4 regions of the Lentibacillus halophilus genome follow, and region 3 is predicted to be linked to each of the others. Evidence: riboswitches for the same ligand, from Rfam matches in the RefSeq annotation. Region 3 holds a riboswitch; each other region holds the start of a gene.
The links. A riboswitch is a leader RNA that binds a small molecule or an ion and turns the genes downstream of it on or off. The one in region 3 is predicted to bind thiamine pyrophosphate.
Positions count from the first base shown of each region.

Region 1: linked by a shared signal. The riboswitch ahead of ACZ5Q7_RS13345 (thiamine phosphate synthase) and the one ahead of tenA (thiaminase II) in region 3 are both predicted to bind thiamine pyrophosphate.
Region 2: linked by a shared signal. The riboswitch ahead of ACZ5Q7_RS06705 (acetylornithine deacetylase) and the one ahead of tenA (thiaminase II) in region 3 are both predicted to bind thiamine pyrophosphate.
Region 4: linked by a shared signal. The riboswitch ahead of thiO (glycine oxidase ThiO) and the one ahead of tenA (thiaminase II) in region 3 are both predicted to bind thiamine pyrophosphate.

Region 1 is NZ_AP043750.1:2,699,064-2,703,578, forward strand. Features, by position in the region: gene ACZ5Q7_RS13335 (HD-GYP domain-containing protein) at 1-1,007, opposite strand, end outside; gene ACZ5Q7_RS13340 (YolD-like family protein) at 1,327-1,653, opposite strand; TPP riboswitch at 1,794-1,904, shown strand; gene ACZ5Q7_RS13345 (thiamine phosphate synthase) at 2,020-2,610, shown strand; gene thiS (sulfur carrier protein ThiS) at 2,620-2,826, shown strand; gene ACZ5Q7_RS13355 (thiazole synthase) at 2,827-3,591, shown strand; gene ACZ5Q7_RS13360 (thiazole biosynthesis adenylyltransferase ThiF) at 3,591-4,515, shown strand, end outside.
Region 2 is NZ_AP043750.1:1,368,926-1,373,440, reverse strand. Features, by position in the region: gene ACZ5Q7_RS06715 (ABC transporter permease) at 1-469, opposite strand, end outside; gene ACZ5Q7_RS06710 (ABC transporter ATP-binding protein) at 466-1,242, opposite strand; gene ACZ5Q7_RS06705 (acetylornithine deacetylase) at 1,286-2,563, opposite strand; TPP riboswitch at 2,793-2,894, opposite strand; gene ACZ5Q7_RS06700 (sodium:calcium antiporter) at 2,983-3,975, opposite strand; gene ACZ5Q7_RS06695 (Eco57I restriction-modification methylase domain-containing protein) at 4,031-4,515, opposite strand, start outside.
Region 3 is NZ_AP043750.1:1,250,922-1,255,436, forward strand. Features, by position in the region: gene ACZ5Q7_RS06125 (ABC transporter substrate-binding protein) at 1-105, shown strand, start outside; gene ACZ5Q7_RS06130 (3-oxoacyl-ACP reductase) at 95-856, shown strand; TPP riboswitch at 1,363-1,465, shown strand; gene tenA (thiaminase II) at 1,547-2,239, shown strand; gene ACZ5Q7_RS06140 (ECF transporter S component) at 2,236-2,820, shown strand; gene ACZ5Q7_RS06145 (ABC transporter ATP-binding protein) at 2,817-4,391, shown strand; gene ACZ5Q7_RS06150 (energy-coupling factor transporter transmembrane component T family protein) at 4,388-4,515, shown strand, end outside.
Region 4 is NZ_AP043750.1:2,207,733-2,212,247, reverse strand. Features, by position in the region: gene ACZ5Q7_RS10905 (DNA polymerase IV) at 1-932, shown strand, start outside; gene thiO (glycine oxidase ThiO) at 1,423-2,544, opposite strand; TPP riboswitch at 2,638-2,748, opposite strand; gene ACZ5Q7_RS10895 (glycerophosphodiester phosphodiesterase) at 2,901-3,632, shown strand; gene rnz (ribonuclease Z) at 3,759-4,515, shown strand, end outside.

The sequences.
Region 1 (4,515 bases), 1.4 Mb from region 3:
GACGTCATCGCGTCAAACACGTCAGCAATGGTGATAACTCTGGTGAGGAAAGAGATTTCCGTACCTTTTAAGCCATCTGGATAACCTCTCCCATCCCAGCGTTCATGATGGTGTCTGATGACATCGAGGTTATCATCGATACCTTCCACTTCCTGAACAGCGTCAGCACCAACAACAGGATGCGTTTTAATCAGTTCAAACTCTTCGTCGGTGAGTTTGCCGGTTTTGGTCAAAATTGAATCGGGAATGTAAACTTTTCCTATATCGTGCAGCAAGCAAGCATAGTAAAAAGATTTTAATTCATCCGCTTGATATTTCCCCGTTGCTCTCGCTAGAGTCATGGCATATTGAGCCACCCGTTCGCTATGACCGCGTGTATAGTGATCTTTCAGCTCCAGTGTAGCAATAACCCCTTTAACAATGCCTTCAAGCTGTTTGTCATACGATATTTCCACCGCTGATACATACCTTATAAAACGGTGAAGCAGGATATAACCTATGATGGATAAAACAACAATTAACGTAATTGGCAATGTAACGACAAAATCCCTGAGAACGATACCTAAAACAATAAATTTAAAAATTGTGCCCAAGGATACGAGGTTGAAGAATGTTTTATTTACAAATATGGGAGCAAACAAGACTATGACAATTTCAATGATATTGCCGTTGCTGTATGTAGATTCAACTCCCCAATATATCCATATATCATTGATAATATTCATAATGGTGAACGTAATAAAATACATATACTTGATAATCCATGTTTTTTCCCGATGCATTAAATAAAAAGCGATGGGCAGTAAGCTTAATAAAATGATATACGTCCAATATCCCAAGCCATTGTTTAACACTTTTTGTGCCGATTCCCACGGCATTTCAGGCAATATTATATAATAAACTATGTCGTAAGAAAAATAAATAATATAAAAGATCCACAAAAACCATATGGTTGTTCGTCTTTCTTCATCTAGTAACGTCGATGCTTTTCTTAGCTCCGCCTGCATTTCGGTGTCCTTTCTATCTCACGTGTTCAATGTATTTAATTAATCACCGCCGCATGAATATTGAAAAAATTATATTTTATTAATAATAAATCATTTGTCGAGTTTTGTAAATAATATCCTTCGGTTAGGTTACGATTTAATTCGACACGATAGCATTGCCAACAACGGAAAAACATAGAAAAATAATAGAAAACCCTTTAAAACAAATTTTATCAGCATTCAGCAGTGATGGAAAAACGTAATCTGTCCTCACCTACTGAATGACATTCTTTAAACGGTTACGCCCACATTCCGTTTAATAGCATGACAGATAATCTCTTTATCCGATGTCGTCGATACGCACATCTAAAACATCTTCCAACTTAATCGTCGCACCATTATCCAGCCACAACTGTCTCTCATCTATTTTCGACACGGTTCCTTTACTCGTCAGAAAGTCCCGACCGTTGTAATGTTTTACTTCCACTGTCCGATGATAGTAAACAGCTTCTTGCAGTCGCGCATCCACGTCTTCTTTTTGCTGTTCATCCAATATCGGCTTCTCTTTATAATCCTGCTCCTTCCACATTTTCCGAAGCAATTCTTCGTGTTCCGGCATCATCATAGCCGTCCATTTTTTGCTCCCACGATCATAAATATTACTCATATCGATCCCTCCATGGAACATGTGTTCTTAATATAACAAATCTTATTCTCTTTTTCAACTCTCGTTACCAAACGGATCATTGACATTTACGAATTTTTGTGATAATTTAACGTTAACAATCAAAATTAAATACGATTATTGATTTGCTCTAGGGGTGCCCTTCAAAAGGGCTGAGATCAAAGTAATGAACTTTGGGACCCATTGAACTTGAGACGGTTAAAACCGGCGTAGGGATGTGGCAATGTTACAAACGTTAATCCATCATACGAACACAAACCACTTTCCGGCCGGTCTTCGGAAAGTGGTTTTTTGTGTTGGCCGGATATGTACCAATCGCTTCGGGGGAGGTGATACGCTATTGCTGAGTTGCATGTCATTTCAACAGGACAGCAGTCGCCTGAAGAACTTCTGGGCATTTTAGAACAGATACACCCCTTTACGGACTACATCCATCTTCGGGAAAAGACGTGGACGGATCATGACTGGGAAAAAGCGATGGATTCTTTGACACAACGCGGTATACCGTCACAAAAGATCATCATAAATCAACGAATCGACATCGCACACAGGATGAAAGCAAAAGGGGTTCAGCTGACACACCAAAGCATCGATCCAGCAACGGCCAAACATTCTTACGGGCACTTGCGGATAGGCTGCTCGGTTCACTCGGTCAGTGAGGCGGTAACGGCCGAAAACAGCGGTGCGGATTATCTCGTGTATGGTCACATCTTTGCGAGCGCCTCCAAGCCGGACCTGACGCCTAAAGGACTGCAAAAGCTGACGAACGTCACTCAAAATACATCTGTTCCGGTGATAGCGATCGGCGGCATAACACCAGAGAATACACCGGATGTTCTCGCCTCCGGAGCCAGCGGTATCGCCGTACTGTCCGGCATACTGCTGGATCCGGACCCGCTGGAAGCAATCCAACGGTATCAACACCAATTACATGATTAAGGAGGTCAAATGTTGGAACTCACGGTAAACGGTAATAGAACACAAGTACCAGAACACGTGAAAACCATATCAGATGTGAAACAACATTTTCATATCGAGAATCAAGCCATGATTGTCGAGCATAATGGCGAAATATTGGATAAGTCGGCTCACACCGAACAAGAAGTAGCCGACGGAGACAAAGTCGAATTAGTTCAATTTGTTGGAGGTGGCTGAATGTTAACCATAGGCGATAAGCAATTTAATTCCCGTTTATTTCTGGGAACAGGCAAATACCCTGATTTTGATACGCAAAAAGCAGCGGTTGATGTCTCTGAAACAGACGTATTGACGTTTTCCGTGCGTCGAATGAATATTTTTGAACCGTCGCAGCCAAATTTTCTGGAAAAACTGGATGTGGAACAATACAGTTTGCTGCCGAACACAGCCGGTGCTAAAACGGCACAGGAAGCCGTTCGGACGGCAAAATTGGCCAACGCTTCGGGACTTTGTGACATGGTCAAAGTGGAAGTGATCGGCTGTGATAAAACGTTGCTGCCCGACCCGGTGGAAACGTTAAAAGCAACGGAAGAATTAGTCAAAGAAGGCTATACCGTGCTGACTTATACGTCCGATGATGTCGTGCTGGCACAAAAACTGGAGGAAGCCGGTGCCCATGCAGTTATGCCCGGTGCCTCCCCTATTGGATCCGGCCAGGGAATTATTAACCCACTTAATTTGAGTCTGATCGTTGAGCAAGCCAACGTCCCCGTGATCGTGGATGCCGGCATCGGATCGCCTCAGGATGTGGTAACGGCCATGGAACTCGGTTCAGATGGGGTGTTGCTGAACTCGGCCGTATCAGCGGCAGCAGACCCAGTCAAAATGTCTGAAGCAATGAAGCTCGCCGTAAAATCCGGCCGACTCGGCTATGAAGCAGGGCGCATTCCGAAGAAACGCTATGCAACAGCGAGCAGCCCAATGGAAGGAATCAGTGTCTAATGTTCGAACGCTATTCAAGACAAATGTTATTCTCCGGTATTCAAGAAGAGGGACAGCGCTTAATCAGGAATAAACACGTCCTCGTCATCGGAGCCGGTGCGCTGGGAACCGGCAATGCGGAAATCCTCGTCCGGTCCGGTATCGGTAAACTTACCATCGTCGACCGGGATTACGTTGAATGGAGTAATTTGCAACGCCAGCAATTGTATACAGAGGACGACGCGAAAAATTATATCCCGAAAGTTGTTTCTGCTAAAGAACGGCTGGAGGCCATCAATAGTGAGGTCACCATTGAAGGGCACATTGCTGATGTGACTCCGGAAGAAATGGAACAATTCGTGCCGGGCGTTGATTTAATTATGGACGCAACGGACAATTTTGAAATCCGCATGATTATCAATGATGCCTCACAAAAGCATGACATACCATGGATTTATGGATCCATTGTTGCCAGTTACGGGGTTAGTTACACCGTTCTTCCAGGAACGACCCCATGCCTGCATTGCCTGATGGGTGACATTCCGCTCGGCGGGCTAACCTGTGACACAGGCGGCGTGATCAGCCCAGTCGTCCAGTTAGTGGTCGGACACCAAACAGCGGAGGCTCTGAAAATCCTGACGGAAAACTGGGACTCCTTGCGTCAGGAACTGATTTCGTTTGATGTATGGGCCAATCACCATTCATCCATTAACGTCCAGCAGCTGAAAAAGGACGATTGCCCATCATGTGGCACAGACGCCATGTATCCATTTCTTTCTGCCGGCGACCATACGAAAACAGAAGTGCTCTGCGGACGTGATACGGTACAGATTCGCCCGCCTTCCAAAGAAGAACGAGACTTGGATGTCGTTGCTGCCAACCTTTCTGAACTCGGCAGCGTCAACCATAATACATTTTTGCTGCAGTTTAAAACAGACACCAATC
Region 2 (4,515 bases), 120 kb from region 3:
CTCCCATTGTAAGCAGTAATTCTTTCAAATCTTTATTGGATGAACGTAGCCCATCAAATGTACTGACTGTAAGCGGAAAAAACGTGATTAAAATGGCAACAACGACTTTGCTCCAAATCGTATATCCAAACCAGAGAACAAAAATGGGAGCTAACGCAATAACCGGTATTGTCTGGGATGTAATAATCAGTGGATAGAACGTTTTTTCCGCTGTTTTACTCATATTCATCCATACGGCCAAAGTGACACCCATCACGATGGACACCACAAGGCCAATTAGGATGATTAACAAAGTCGATGGGAGGTGGTTCAACAGTAAAACCGTTTTCAACTCCCATAACTCTCCAGCTATTGCTGTGGGCGTTGGCAATATAAAACTTTTATTATATAAGCTCGCCCCTATTTCCCAAACAATCAGGAATACAAGCACCAGTAAGCTCGATAACAAATACGAATGAAGATTTTTCATATTTTCACCTTGGAACGAAGCAGTTCGATTAAATGTTCTTTCAGTGTTACAACATCCGTTTGGCTTAAATCACGCAGCGTCCTTGGGCGCTCTAAAGGTACTTTTACCTCTTGGATGACATTACTTGGCTTTTGTGTCAGTATAAAAATACGATCAGATAAAAATAACGCTTCTTCCACATCATGTGTAATAAATAGAATCGTTTTCTCCCATTTCTTCCACTGTTCAAGCAGCCATTCCTGCATGTTTATCCGGGTAATCGCATCCAAAGCACTGAATGGTTCATCCAATAACAAAAGATTGGATCCGCTCAAAATCGTTCGTAAAAAAGATACCCGCTGACGCATACCGCCTGATAGATTACCAGGAAAGGCATGCTCCACACCTTCAAGACCAAAATCAGCCAATAGTTTTAATACACGGCTTTGGGCTTCTTCCTTTTTTGTCCCTTTAATTTCTAATGGCAGTGCGGCATTTTCCATAATCGTTCTCCACGGCATTAATAAATCTTCCTGGGGCATATAACCTACTTGTCCTAATCGACTTTTTGCTATCTTTCCATCCAGTAAAATATCACCTTCATCCGGCTGTTCAAGCCCGGTAATTAACCGAAATATAGTACTCTTGCCAGATCCGCTGGTCCCAATAATACTGACAAGTTCACCATCATCCACATGAAAATGTATCTTGTCCAAAATGGAAACGGACTCTACACTTTTTTCTGATTGATAGCGAAATGTCACATCATTAAACGCTAATGCTTCTTTACTCATCTGCAATCCTCATCTCCCTTTAAATGACCATACTAGTTTTCATTCATTCTTTTTCTGTATGACACCACTCATATATAAACGTTAACAACGTTTTCGTGTATTCAACCAATTGCTCAATAGAAACTTGTTCATTGACTGCGTGAGCGTACCGAAGACTCCCCGGACCATAAATAGCAGCAGGAATACCTGCATCGCCAAACCAGCCCCCATCCGTTACAGATGGAGAAACATCGACGGTAGGCGCTTCATTCTGTACACGTTGATGCGACTGTATTAATGTCTGGACTGCATCATGGTCATAATCCACTTCCAACGATGGAAATATTTCGCCACGATCTTCAATCATGGATGACCCGCCCCATTCAAACACAGGTGGGTTTTCCCGAAGCCATGGATCTCCATTTGCAACGGCACGGATATGGTCCTCTATCTCTCTTGCCACTTGCTCGTGCGTTTCATTGGGATAAAAGTGAACAGTAATCCATAAATGGCATTCATCAGCTATAAAAGCCGCATGTCTTCCACCTTCAATAACAGCCGGATTGATCGTGTTGGTTCCAGCAGGATAGCCTGGATAACTTTTCATAACGGACCAATGTCTTTCCAGTTCTTGTAGCCCCTGAATAATTTTTGTCATTTTTTCTATTGCGCTGGCGCCAAACAGATTTCCACCGGCATGAATCATATCTTTACGCGTAGCATCATGGAACGTTTCCTTGCTCTTTACGGTAATCCAGCCTGTGATGACACCTCCCTGCCCCTGTATATGCAAATCACTTGTGTCAACAACAATCGCAAAGTCGGCTTTATAACCACGCTTGCAACATTGCAATGTCCCAGCTTCGCCAACTTCTTCACCGATGACGGATTGAAACGTTAAATCACCCGGCAATTCAATTCCGGAATCATGCAGCAACTGGATGGCAAATAAAGCACCAGCCATACCACCTTTCATGTCCGCTGCACCTCTGCCAATTATCTGGCCGTCTCGAACAAATGGCGTAAATGGATCGCTCACCCATGCCTCATCCTCATTCACTTCAGCAACATCGACATGCCCATTCACAATCAGGCTCCTATGGGAATCGGAATGCGTCCCTTTACGAACGCCAACAACATTCGGATCTCCTGGATAAACGTCCCACTTATCCGTACTCAACCCTTTTTCCTGTAAAAATGAATCAATAAATTGTTGCGCCTCCTCGGTATTTCTGGCAGGTGGTGCGGGCGTTTTAAATTGAATGAGTTCTTTCAATAAATCAACAAGCTCATCCTGTCGATAGTCAACTTGATTTACCAGATGATTCAGTAAATGATGCATGTACTATTCCTCCTTTAAAGTAAAGTCACTGGGTGGCACCTTACCAACTGAATGGTGTTGAACGAATCAAACATTGCGGGTTGTTTATCCCAAACCTTCACGTAAATGGTTTGCCCACGTTCACAGGTGAGGTATGACCATTCATTAATGCGTGATAAAATAAAGGAACCGCTTCTTCTAACAGAAGCGGTTCCTCGTATCATTCCATTAAGATACATGTTATGTGTCATGACAACGTGTTCCACTTCCCTTCGCTGGTATTAGCCAGTGCAGGTTCAAGGGTCAAGACAAACCAGTCTTTCTCAGCTTTTCAGCGCCCCTAGTGTTATCTCTATGCAGTTGTTTACTATCTCTTCATTAATGTCGCATAATTTTGAATATAAGTCAATAGTAATGACACCATTAACAACATTTATTTTTCAACTTGTAAATATCATGTATTGAACAAGAAAATAGCCGACGATAATGACCAGTGACGGAATACTGTAAACCAATATGGATGGCGACTGTTTCCGCATGAAAGACCAGATGACAACGAAAACAAGGAACATTCCGCCAATCGCGGACAACGCATGCGATCCACTTCCATCTGCCAACAATGATCCTTGTCTGTAAACCACATCCGATAAAGCAAGAATCAACATATTCAGCATATTACTGCCGAGAATAGCGCCGACCGCCAAATTCACATTTTTTAATCGTAACGCTGCTAAAACGGATACCCCTTCCGGTAAAGAGGTCGTCGCGGCTATGAGAAAACTGCCTACAAAACTCGACCCAAGCCCGGTAATAACTGCAATGTCATCACCTGTTATTGAAAGAAGGGTTCCTGTTCCTAAGATAATCAATGCCGAAACAGTAAAACCTGCAAAAGCATGTCCAACAGAGATGGATTCTCTATCTCCGTCAGTCTCTTCCACATCCGCTGTTTCCTCATGACTGAGAGAAGGCGCCGGCAGTTTTCTGATGATCGCCATCCCAACTATGTAAACAGCTGCAATCAGTAGTGAATCCAGGCCTATTCCAACGATGGCATAATCCATGCGTACCAATAGAGCCAGCGTTACCAACATCATTAGGACAAATCCTAACGACGCCGTATATTTGTGATTACTGCTGGCAAGATGAAATAATCGTCGTTTTCTATAATAAAAGTCCAACGCGCCGAGTATGAACACATTAAACAGATTGGAACCAAGCATATTTCCAATCGCTATATCAATATTATCAATCATTACCGCGGAAAAACTGGTCGTTACTTCCGGCAATGATGTCGCACCAGCCAGAAGAATCGTCCCGACAACCATGCCACCCATTGCCGTTTTTTCACTTATCACATCCGCATAGAGTGATAACTTTCTTGCTGTAAAAACCGTTAATACAGCCGCTGATACAAACCAAACAAATACCACTGTTACAACGCCTCCAAAGTACCCGAACCCCTGTTACCTGTCTACTATTTGTATATTATCGTTCAAGCCCATATTTTTGGATAAGAAATTCATCAATGACATCCTTTGACGTCATGCTTTTAAGATATTGCTTTTCTTCTTCTGAAAAATCAGGGATCGTGAAGTTCTCTAAATATTTTTTTTGATAACAATAGTAACCGCCACTGATCATATAACTGGTCAGTTGAATATAATAATCCATTATTTTCGAATTAAGAATTTTGGTTAATAAGGGGAGGTCCATTCCTTCCTTATTATTTTTAAGGCCATAAATAGCATAACCATTATGAAACAATGCAAAATCATTAAAGTAGGCGAAGTTTGGTTTTCCAGAGTTAGTGGGGAATATTATTTTTGGTACAAAACTATGGAGGGCTTGCGATCGTCCATACTCATACCATGCTTTTGTTGAAGGGTTTCCCCCGTTTCGTTTATTAAGTTCCCGTTTAATAGCCTTAAAGTACGCTAACGTATGGGGATACACGTCCGCCATTGTTTTCT
Region 3 (4,515 bases):
CTTAAGGAGGTGAAGCTTACAGATGCTTCAGGAGATCCCGAGGAATATTGGACAAATGGATTGTTATTCGAAAATAGCAAAGGAGGAATTCATAATGAACATTAAAGACCAGGTTGTATTGGTTACAGGAGCAAGCAGAGGGTTAGGGGCAGAAATCGCCAAAGCATTTGGGCGTGAGGGTGCACGTGTTATTCTGAACTATTACCAAAGTGAAGAGAAAGCGAAAGAAGTCGTAGAGAAAATTGGAAGTGAAGCGATAGCGATTCAGGCCGACGTGCTTGATAGAGACCAGGTGGAAAATATGTTTGAAAAAGCAGAATCGCATTTTAACCATCCCGTTACAACGATTGTCAATAACGCATTGGTGAATTTTAAATTCGATTCAGTGAACAGGAAAGATGCCAAAAAAATTGACTGGGAAGATTATCAAGTCCAATTAGAAGGAAGCATCAAGGCTGCTTTACATACGACGCAAGTTGCCTATGAAGGAATGGCTACACTTCAGTTTGGCAGAATCATTAATATTGGTACCAATCTCGTGCAAGATCCTGTGGTCCCATATCATGATTATAATACAAGTAAGGCAGCGTTAATCGGATTTACAAGGAACATGGCAAGTGACCTTGGTGCGAATGGAATCACCGTTAATATGGTGTCAGGAGGGTTGTTACGAGTGACCGATGCAAGCTCACCCACGCCTCCTGAAGTATTTGATCTCATTAAGGAAGATACCCTGTTAAAGCAGGTCACAACTCCCGAGGAACTGGCCGATACAGTCTTGTTTTTCGCTTCACGGTGGAGTCGGGTGGTTACCGGTCAAAATCTCGTTGTTGATGGTGGACAAGTAATGAATTAAAAATATGACGTATCTTCGCCTTTGCCTGAATAGCTTTAGTACATGATGATGAACAGGTGAGTGCTGCTTCCAAGCAGAATCGATCAAATACATGAAAGGTATTGAAGAGCATTATTGGAAGACATTTTTGTCCGCCGCTAACTTCCCCAGATACTGGTCTTTTAACGTCTCGAGACCGACAAATCGCAAACTTTCGATCACTTGCTCTGATCTGTCCTTTTTCGGGAATTTATTTAGCGCACACAGCTGATAAACTTACACAAATGCACGGGTCTAAAGCTAAAATATAGGGAAAATTGATAACGTGAGTGGTGTAGTGTAAGAATGTACCCTTTGAAATACGCTATACTGACCAAAAGGATAGGATATGGTCATTGAATGAATGTGCTCAAAAAATCGATTAGCAAACAGAGCCTGAACTTTCAGAAATTAAATCCAGCATTTTGTATTAAGAGTTGACTTCTACTAAAGTTTTTGTTAAATTTGCAATTAATTATTTAATATCAGTTTTCTGCTAGGGGCGCCGTCCGGCTGAGAAAAGGAAATATCCTTTGTCCCTTGGAACCTGATCTGGTTAACACCAGCGGAGGGAAGTAGATTAGGCAAAAACTCAGTACGCCAATATTTTGCGGAAAATTTTGCTAATACTTCCTTCTACTAATCTTTAAAAGTTTAGAGGAGGATTTTTTTATGACATTTACTAATCAACTGAAAGAAGCAACAAGGGAAAGTTGGAAAAAAAGCCTGAATCACCCATTTGTACAGGGGATCGTCAATGGGGATTTACCACTGGAAGTATTTAAAAACTATATTTTGCAAGATATCTATTATTTAAAGCATTATGGAAAAGTCCATGCGATTGCCGCATCACAGGCGGATGATTTTAAACATACTGCCATTTTGGCTGACAAGGCAAGAGTTACAGCGCAAGCAGAATTAACTGTTCATCACGAACATGCAAAGATTTTAAACATTACAGAAGAAGATATGGCGAATTTTAAACCTGCTCCCACAGCCTATGCGTACACATCTCACTTATATAGAGCAGCCATGTCTGGGAATCTGGCACAGTCCGTGGCAGCGATGTTGCCTTGTTACTGGTTGTATGCAGATATTGGAAAAATAAACGAAAATGCAGCGCCGGAACCTGATATTTACCGAAATTGGATTAAAATGTACGCGAGTGATCAATTCCAGGATTCGACAAATGAAATGATTGATTTATTAAACACGCTTGTCGAAAACATGAATGAACAGGAAAAAGAGAAGGTAAAAGAACAATTCGTTATAGCCAAAGCGTACGAACTCCAATTTTGGGAAATGTCTTATACCTTTGAAACATGGCTGTCTGAAAGTGAACAAGGAGGAGAGGTTTCACAGTGACAAAGCATACGTTAACAATAAAAGAAGTCATGCTCATTGTCATTATCGCTATTTTATTTGGGGTGGTATATAAGATATGGGGACCTGTTTATACATTTGCAAATGCTATAGCCCCTTTTCTGGGCCAAATCGTATACCCCATGTGGTTCGTTGCAGGAGTAGTGGCGGCTTATATCATTCGAAAACCGGGCGTTGCGTTTTTAGCGGAATTCCTGGCTGCTTCTGGAGAGTTGCTGACCGGCAGTCAATTTGGTCTGTCCATGCTCTTTACCGGAGCGATGCAAGCGCTGGGGGCAGAGATAATCTTTTTGCTTTTTAGATATCGTCGGTGGGATTTTCTAGTATTGGCGATTGCTTCTATTTCTGCTTCTTTGGGGAGTATTTTTTCCAGTTATTTAATCTCAGGGCTTGGGGCCAATACTGGATTCATTCAAGTCATGACAATCAGTGTACGAATTGCGAGTTCCATTGTGGTCTGCGGTGCCTTTAGTAAATGGATAGCAGACAAACTTGTGGCAACGGGCAGTTTAAATAGTTATGAAATTGTGCTATCCACTCAAAAAGCGCGGTGGGAATTATGAGTGCTGTTTCATATGCTGGCTGCAGTGACCTTCATGTGCAGTATCCAGGAAGAGATAACCCAACGCTTTCAGGTATGCAGGTCCATATCCAGCAGGGGGAAAAGATATTATTGCTAGGCCCGAGTGGATCGGGGAAAAGCACACTGCTCCATGTACTGGCAGGTCTTATTCCCGACTTCATTCAAGCAATGATGAAAGGAGATATTTGGGGACCTGAACAGAAAGGGGTTCTGTTTCAAGACCCGGAAAGTCAGTTCTGTATGCTTACCGTGGATGAAGATATTGCCTTTAGTTTGGAGAATCAGCAGGTTCCTCCAGAGGATATGTCTGAAATGATTAATCGAGTGAAAAGACAAGCCGGAATTCATGATTTACCGGGAGATACGCCTATTCATACGTTATCTGGCGGAACAAGCCAGCGATTGGCTTTTGCAACGATTCTGGCATTAGAGCCTGAAATACTGTTCTTGGATGAGCCTACCGCTCAATTAGATCCTTCTGGTACATCAAACGTTATTGACATGCTGCGAAATTTGCCGGAATCTCAAACAGTCTTGATCATCGAACATAAGCTGGAAGGTATCATTGATTGGATGGACCGGGTTCTCTTGATCAATGACGACGGGGAATTGATTGCCGATGGCTCCCCCAAGCAGATTTATACGGAACAAATACATTTGATCGATAAATATGGTATATGGAAACCGAGACTGTGGCCTTATAGCCTGGAAGAGTTAGAAACACTTCCCGATACGATCAAACCTAGAGAAAGAAAAAAGACCTCAAACGCCATTATAGAGATGGAGCGAGGGAAACTTTCATTGAATCACTACACGGTGTGGGACCATGTGAATGTTTCCATCGAAACGGGCGAATGGGTTATGATTATGGGAGCAAATGGCTCTGGAAAGAGTTCATACTTACGTGCATTGATGGGTCTCCATCCTCTCCAGGAAGGTAGAATCCAATATAATTTTTCGGGAAGCAAGCTTGAAACACCAGTTAAAACCGAGATGCTTTCCAATCATATGGGCTTTGTCTTTCAAAATCCGGAGCATCAATTTGTAACGGATTCGGTGGAAGAAGAAATCGCCTTTGACGGTCAAGTGGAGCAATGGCCGGCAGAAGAGACGGCACAACGAGTGGAACAGCTTCTGGAAGAATTTCGACTGAAACATCTCCGAACGGCCAATCCCTATACGCTGTCAACCGGACAAAAACGTCGCCTCAGTGTGGCAAGCATGCTGCTGAAGCGACACGAAGTACTGTTGCTAGATGAACCAACATTCGGCCAGGATGCTAAAATGGCAAAAGAGTTACTGGATCAATTTGAACAACTATATAAAGAAGGGACCACGATTGTTATGACGACGCACGATGTAGAGCTCGCTTACACCTATGCGACCAAGTTAATCGTATTTGCAGATAATCAATTATTGTTTACAGGAGATCCAGAAGTGTTTTTCGCGCAGCAAACTCTCGTTCAACAGGCTCGTCTGCAATTACCCTTAAATATGGAATATAAAGCGTATCAGCAAAATAAGGCTACCGAACAGGCGGTATTTGTATGAGAAGCCTGGGGGAAAACAATCAGCATACAGAAGTGAATCCGTCAGGGAAACTAGTGCTTCATGTGCTGTTGATGGTCCTTATTTCAGTCGTTCGAGATCCTCTTACCACTTTTTTGCTGATGAT
Region 4 (4,515 bases), 960 kb from region 3:
TTCACCCCTATTCCGTTGATGAAGTCTGGGTTACGGTGAACGGAATGGAGAAATTATTCGGTACCCGGTGGCAAATGGCCGCTTCCATTAAACAGGATATTTTGGAAAACTTCGGCATTACTTGTTCAATCGGAATAGGCGACAATAAATTTCTGGCCAAAGTGATGATGGACTTATACGCCAAAAAAGAAGGCATAGCGGAATGCACATATGACGATGTCAAAGAAAAACTGTGGCCGCATCCGGTCCAGGATATTTGGGGCATCGGCCGGCGAATGCAGCACAATATGAACCGAATGGGAATTATCACCCTTGGTCAGCTCGCTCGTTTCCCGTTCAAGCAATTAAGAAAACGGTTTGGCGTTATGGGAGAACAATTGTACTGGCATGCCTGGGGAATTGACTTAAGCCCTGTGCTTGGCCATTTCACGAAAACCGAGCAAAAAGGATTCGGTCACGGCATTTCTTTGTTGCGCGATTATTCCGGAGATGATGTCGCCGTCTGTATCCTCGACTTGTGCGAAGAAGTGTGTAGAAGAGCGCGAACAGCAAACAAAGCCGGCCGAACCATTCACCTTGGCATAACTTATTCCGAAACATCAGGAGGTGGATTCAGTCGGTCCAAATCCATTCCGCTGTCAACCAACAGTACAATGGACATGTATCATGTTTGCATGGAGTTGTTCAGTACATTTTATGATGGACTAAGCGATATCAGACATGTATATGTGACACTGAACAATCTGTACGATGATGATGGAAATGAACAATTGAGTTTATTTGACAACACGACCCAAAAAAAAGATATCGGTTATGTAATGGATGACATTCGAGCCGCATACGGGCCCACGGCCATTTTACGTGCTACAAGCTATACCAAAGCGGGCATTACCATCGATCGAAGCTCAAAGATAGGAGGACATCAAGCATGATTATGCACACTGTTGATAGTGAGGACCTTTACTGAATGACAGGTGAATGAATCCACTTTAAATTTTTACACTAGGAACATATGATCGTATATGTTATAATTATTTTTACAATAGACTGGCTTCACATGAGGGACTATGGCACACGTCTTCTCTTCTGGGATACTTCCCATGGAAGGGAGGTGTTGCCAATGGATATGAACGATGTATTAACGCTGATGATTTCCTTCGGCGTATTAATTGCGTTGATCATGTCCGATAAAAAATAACCCCTCATGTGCTTTAGCCCGGCCATGAGGGATTCATTCCCAATGGTGCCATCCCCTCTTGTTGGGGTTGGTCTATTGTACCGTTCCATGTCAGCACATGGAGCGGTTTTTAATATGATATGACTATCTGTAATCATTATACCACGAAAACAGTTTTTGTACACCCGATATCCATGCCCATTATGATATTAAGCATGTGCATAATCTCTTTTTAACTTTCCATGTCACGTCGTTATCGTCTCCAAAGGCTTACGGTCCACCGCAAACGCAGCATCGATTGGCTTATCTTCCAGCAAGTCTGCTACACGTATACCTGTAATCGGACTAAGCAGAATTCCGTTGCGGAAATGACCGGCCGCAATCGATAAGCCATTGACGTGAGGAGGTCTTCCAATATAAGGTAATCCATCTCCTGTTTGCGGACGAATGCCAGCCCATGCATTTTCCCATCTGGCCTCCTGTAAAGCTGGGACAATGTTTGTGGCGTTCTCTATCAGACCTGATACGCCCTGCAATTGAACAGATTGATCGAATTCATCTGGTTTTTGCGTGGCTCCGATAATAATCCTTCCGCCAGACTTTGGCACAATATAGCCATTTTCCAAAAAGATGCTGGATGATACAATTGGTTGATCATGCCGCACCGCAAAACACTCCCCTTTCACAGGGTGAACATCAAGTGATACGCCGGCTTTTCGAAGGATTTCATTGCTCCATGCTCCTCCCGCAACAACTACTTCTTTGGCATAAAACGAGTCAGACGATGTTTTTACGCCGATGATACGGTTATCTTCCTGTAAAAAATCGTCCACATTCATATGTTCCAGGATATCTGTCCCTAAAACAGCTGCCGATTGAGCAAACGCTTGAGATAATAGCGGTGCGGAAACTTGCCCGTCATTAGGTATATAAAAACCGCCCAAAGCCGCATCAGAAAGTTCCGGTTCTTTCATCCTTATTTTTTCCGCCGAAAGCCATTCCGCTTCTTGCCCCATCGATTGCTGCAATGCTGCAACCGATTCTAAATGGGCACGTTCATCGTCTGTTTGCGCTACCTTTAAAATGCCGCTCTGTTTGAGTTCGATATCTATACCGGAAAGGGATTGTAATTCTTCAGCCAATTCAGGAAACATAGCTCGGCTTTTTTGGGCCAGCTGAAAAAGCGGGTTGTCACCTTCTAGCTCCGACTGTGCACCTAACATACCTGCTGCCGCACTGGAAGCCTTCTCATTCAGTCCATCTTTTTCGATGATCAGAACGTGCTTATTTCGTTTACTCAGCTGATAGGCAATGGAATTTCCTATAATTCCCCCGCCAACGATAATCACATCATAATGTTGTTTCATTTTATCCCTCCTGCTGAATTCCCGGCAAAACGCAAAAAACCACTTCCCTCAATGGATCGGAAAATGGTTGGTGTGCTTTATTTTAAAATAAACCATCTCAGCCCACCACTTCCCTACGCCGGTGTTAACCGCGTCAAGTTCTAAGGGTCCCAAAGTTTATCACTTTGATCTCAGCCTTTTCAAAAGGCACCCCCAGTGGAAATGAAAAACGATTATAGTTTAACTTTAATTTATCAATAATATTGGCAAATGTCAATTAATAACCTTGATGTTAATTGGCGACTAAAATAGAATGTTATTATGGGTATGTTTTCATATTGACTTCTCATCTGAAATGCAACACAATCAAATAAGAGGTGAATGAATTGCCCACGACAATTTTTGCGCATAGGGGTGCCAGCAGCCTGGCCCCGGAAAATACCATGCCTTCCTTTAAACTGGCCTATGAATTGGGGGCTGAAGGTATTGAAACCGATGTACACCTTACCAGAGACAATGAAACCGTATTAATGCATGATGAGCACCTTAAGCGGACAACCAATGGTCACGGATACATTAAAAATTTCACTTATGAACAACTACAGAAGCTGGACGCCGGATCGTGGTTTTCATCCGACTATGCAGGTGTCTCTATTCTTACTTTGGGGACATTGTTGAATTGGGTTCGGAATAAATCATTATATTTAAACCTTGAACTGAAAAATAATAAAATCGATTATAAATATCTTGAACATCTCGTATATGAACAAGTGAAACAGTATCGGCTGACTAACCGGACAATATTATCAACATCGAATCCTCACAGTATCAAACGATTACGTTTACTCAGCGATTCACCCAATATAGGTTTCTTAAGATCCAAAAGGGCAAAAAATCTTGTCGGATACACTGAAAAATTAGGAGCCGGGTCTTTACATATCAACCATCGATTGCTTTCTCCACGGCTTCTAAGGCAAAGCGATGAGGCGAACATGCCCCTTCGTGTGTACACTGTCAATCGTCCCGACATTATGAGACGCTGTTTTCAATCAGGCTGTGACGCTATTATAACCGACGTGCCACACACCGCATTGGAGCAGCGGAAATGAACCGAAAATTAATGAGCATCGCAGGAGGATATCCCATGACCAGATTATTTAACATTGTCACCCTTCAAAATCGGAATGATATGTCATCAATGTATAAGTATTCCTATGAGCGAGGATGGCAATAATATGGAACTCATTTTTCTGGGGACCGGATCCGGTGTCCCATCCAAGGAACGCAATGTTTCCAGCATAGCTTTGAAATTATTGCAGGAGCAAAACAGTATTTGGCTGTTTGATTGCGGTGAAGCGACACAGCACCAAATTTTACGGACCAGTATCAAACCACGGAAAATCACAAAAATTTTTATTACCCATATGCATGGCGATCACATTTTTGGATTGCCCGGCTTATTAAGCAGCCGGTCTTTTCAGGGTGGTGATGAGCTTTTGACCATCTATGGCCCAAAAGGTATCAAACCTTTTATTGAAACAGCACTTGCTGTAAGCGGCACTCATTTAACCTATCCGCTTGAGATTGTAGAGATCAACGAAGGCTGTGTGTATGATAATGCGAATTTTACGGTGACAGCACAAAAATTGGATCATGGCGTAGAAAGTTATGGTTACCGCATTAAAGAAAAGGATAAACCAGGCAAGCTGCTCGTTGAAAAACTCGATAAAATGGGCATTAAGCCAGGACCAGTCTATCAGCAGATAAAAGAGAACGAGTTTGTAACGTTGGGAAATGGGCGAGTGATCCGGCGTGATCATTTCCTCGGGCCGGACAAAAAAGGGCGCATCGTAACGATCATGGGCGACACACGTTTTTCAGAGGCTTACCGGTCGTTGGCAGCACATTCGGACGTACTTATTCATGAAGCTACATTTGATAAACACAAGGCTGATTTGGCACACGCTTATTTTCATTCGACCACAACCCAAG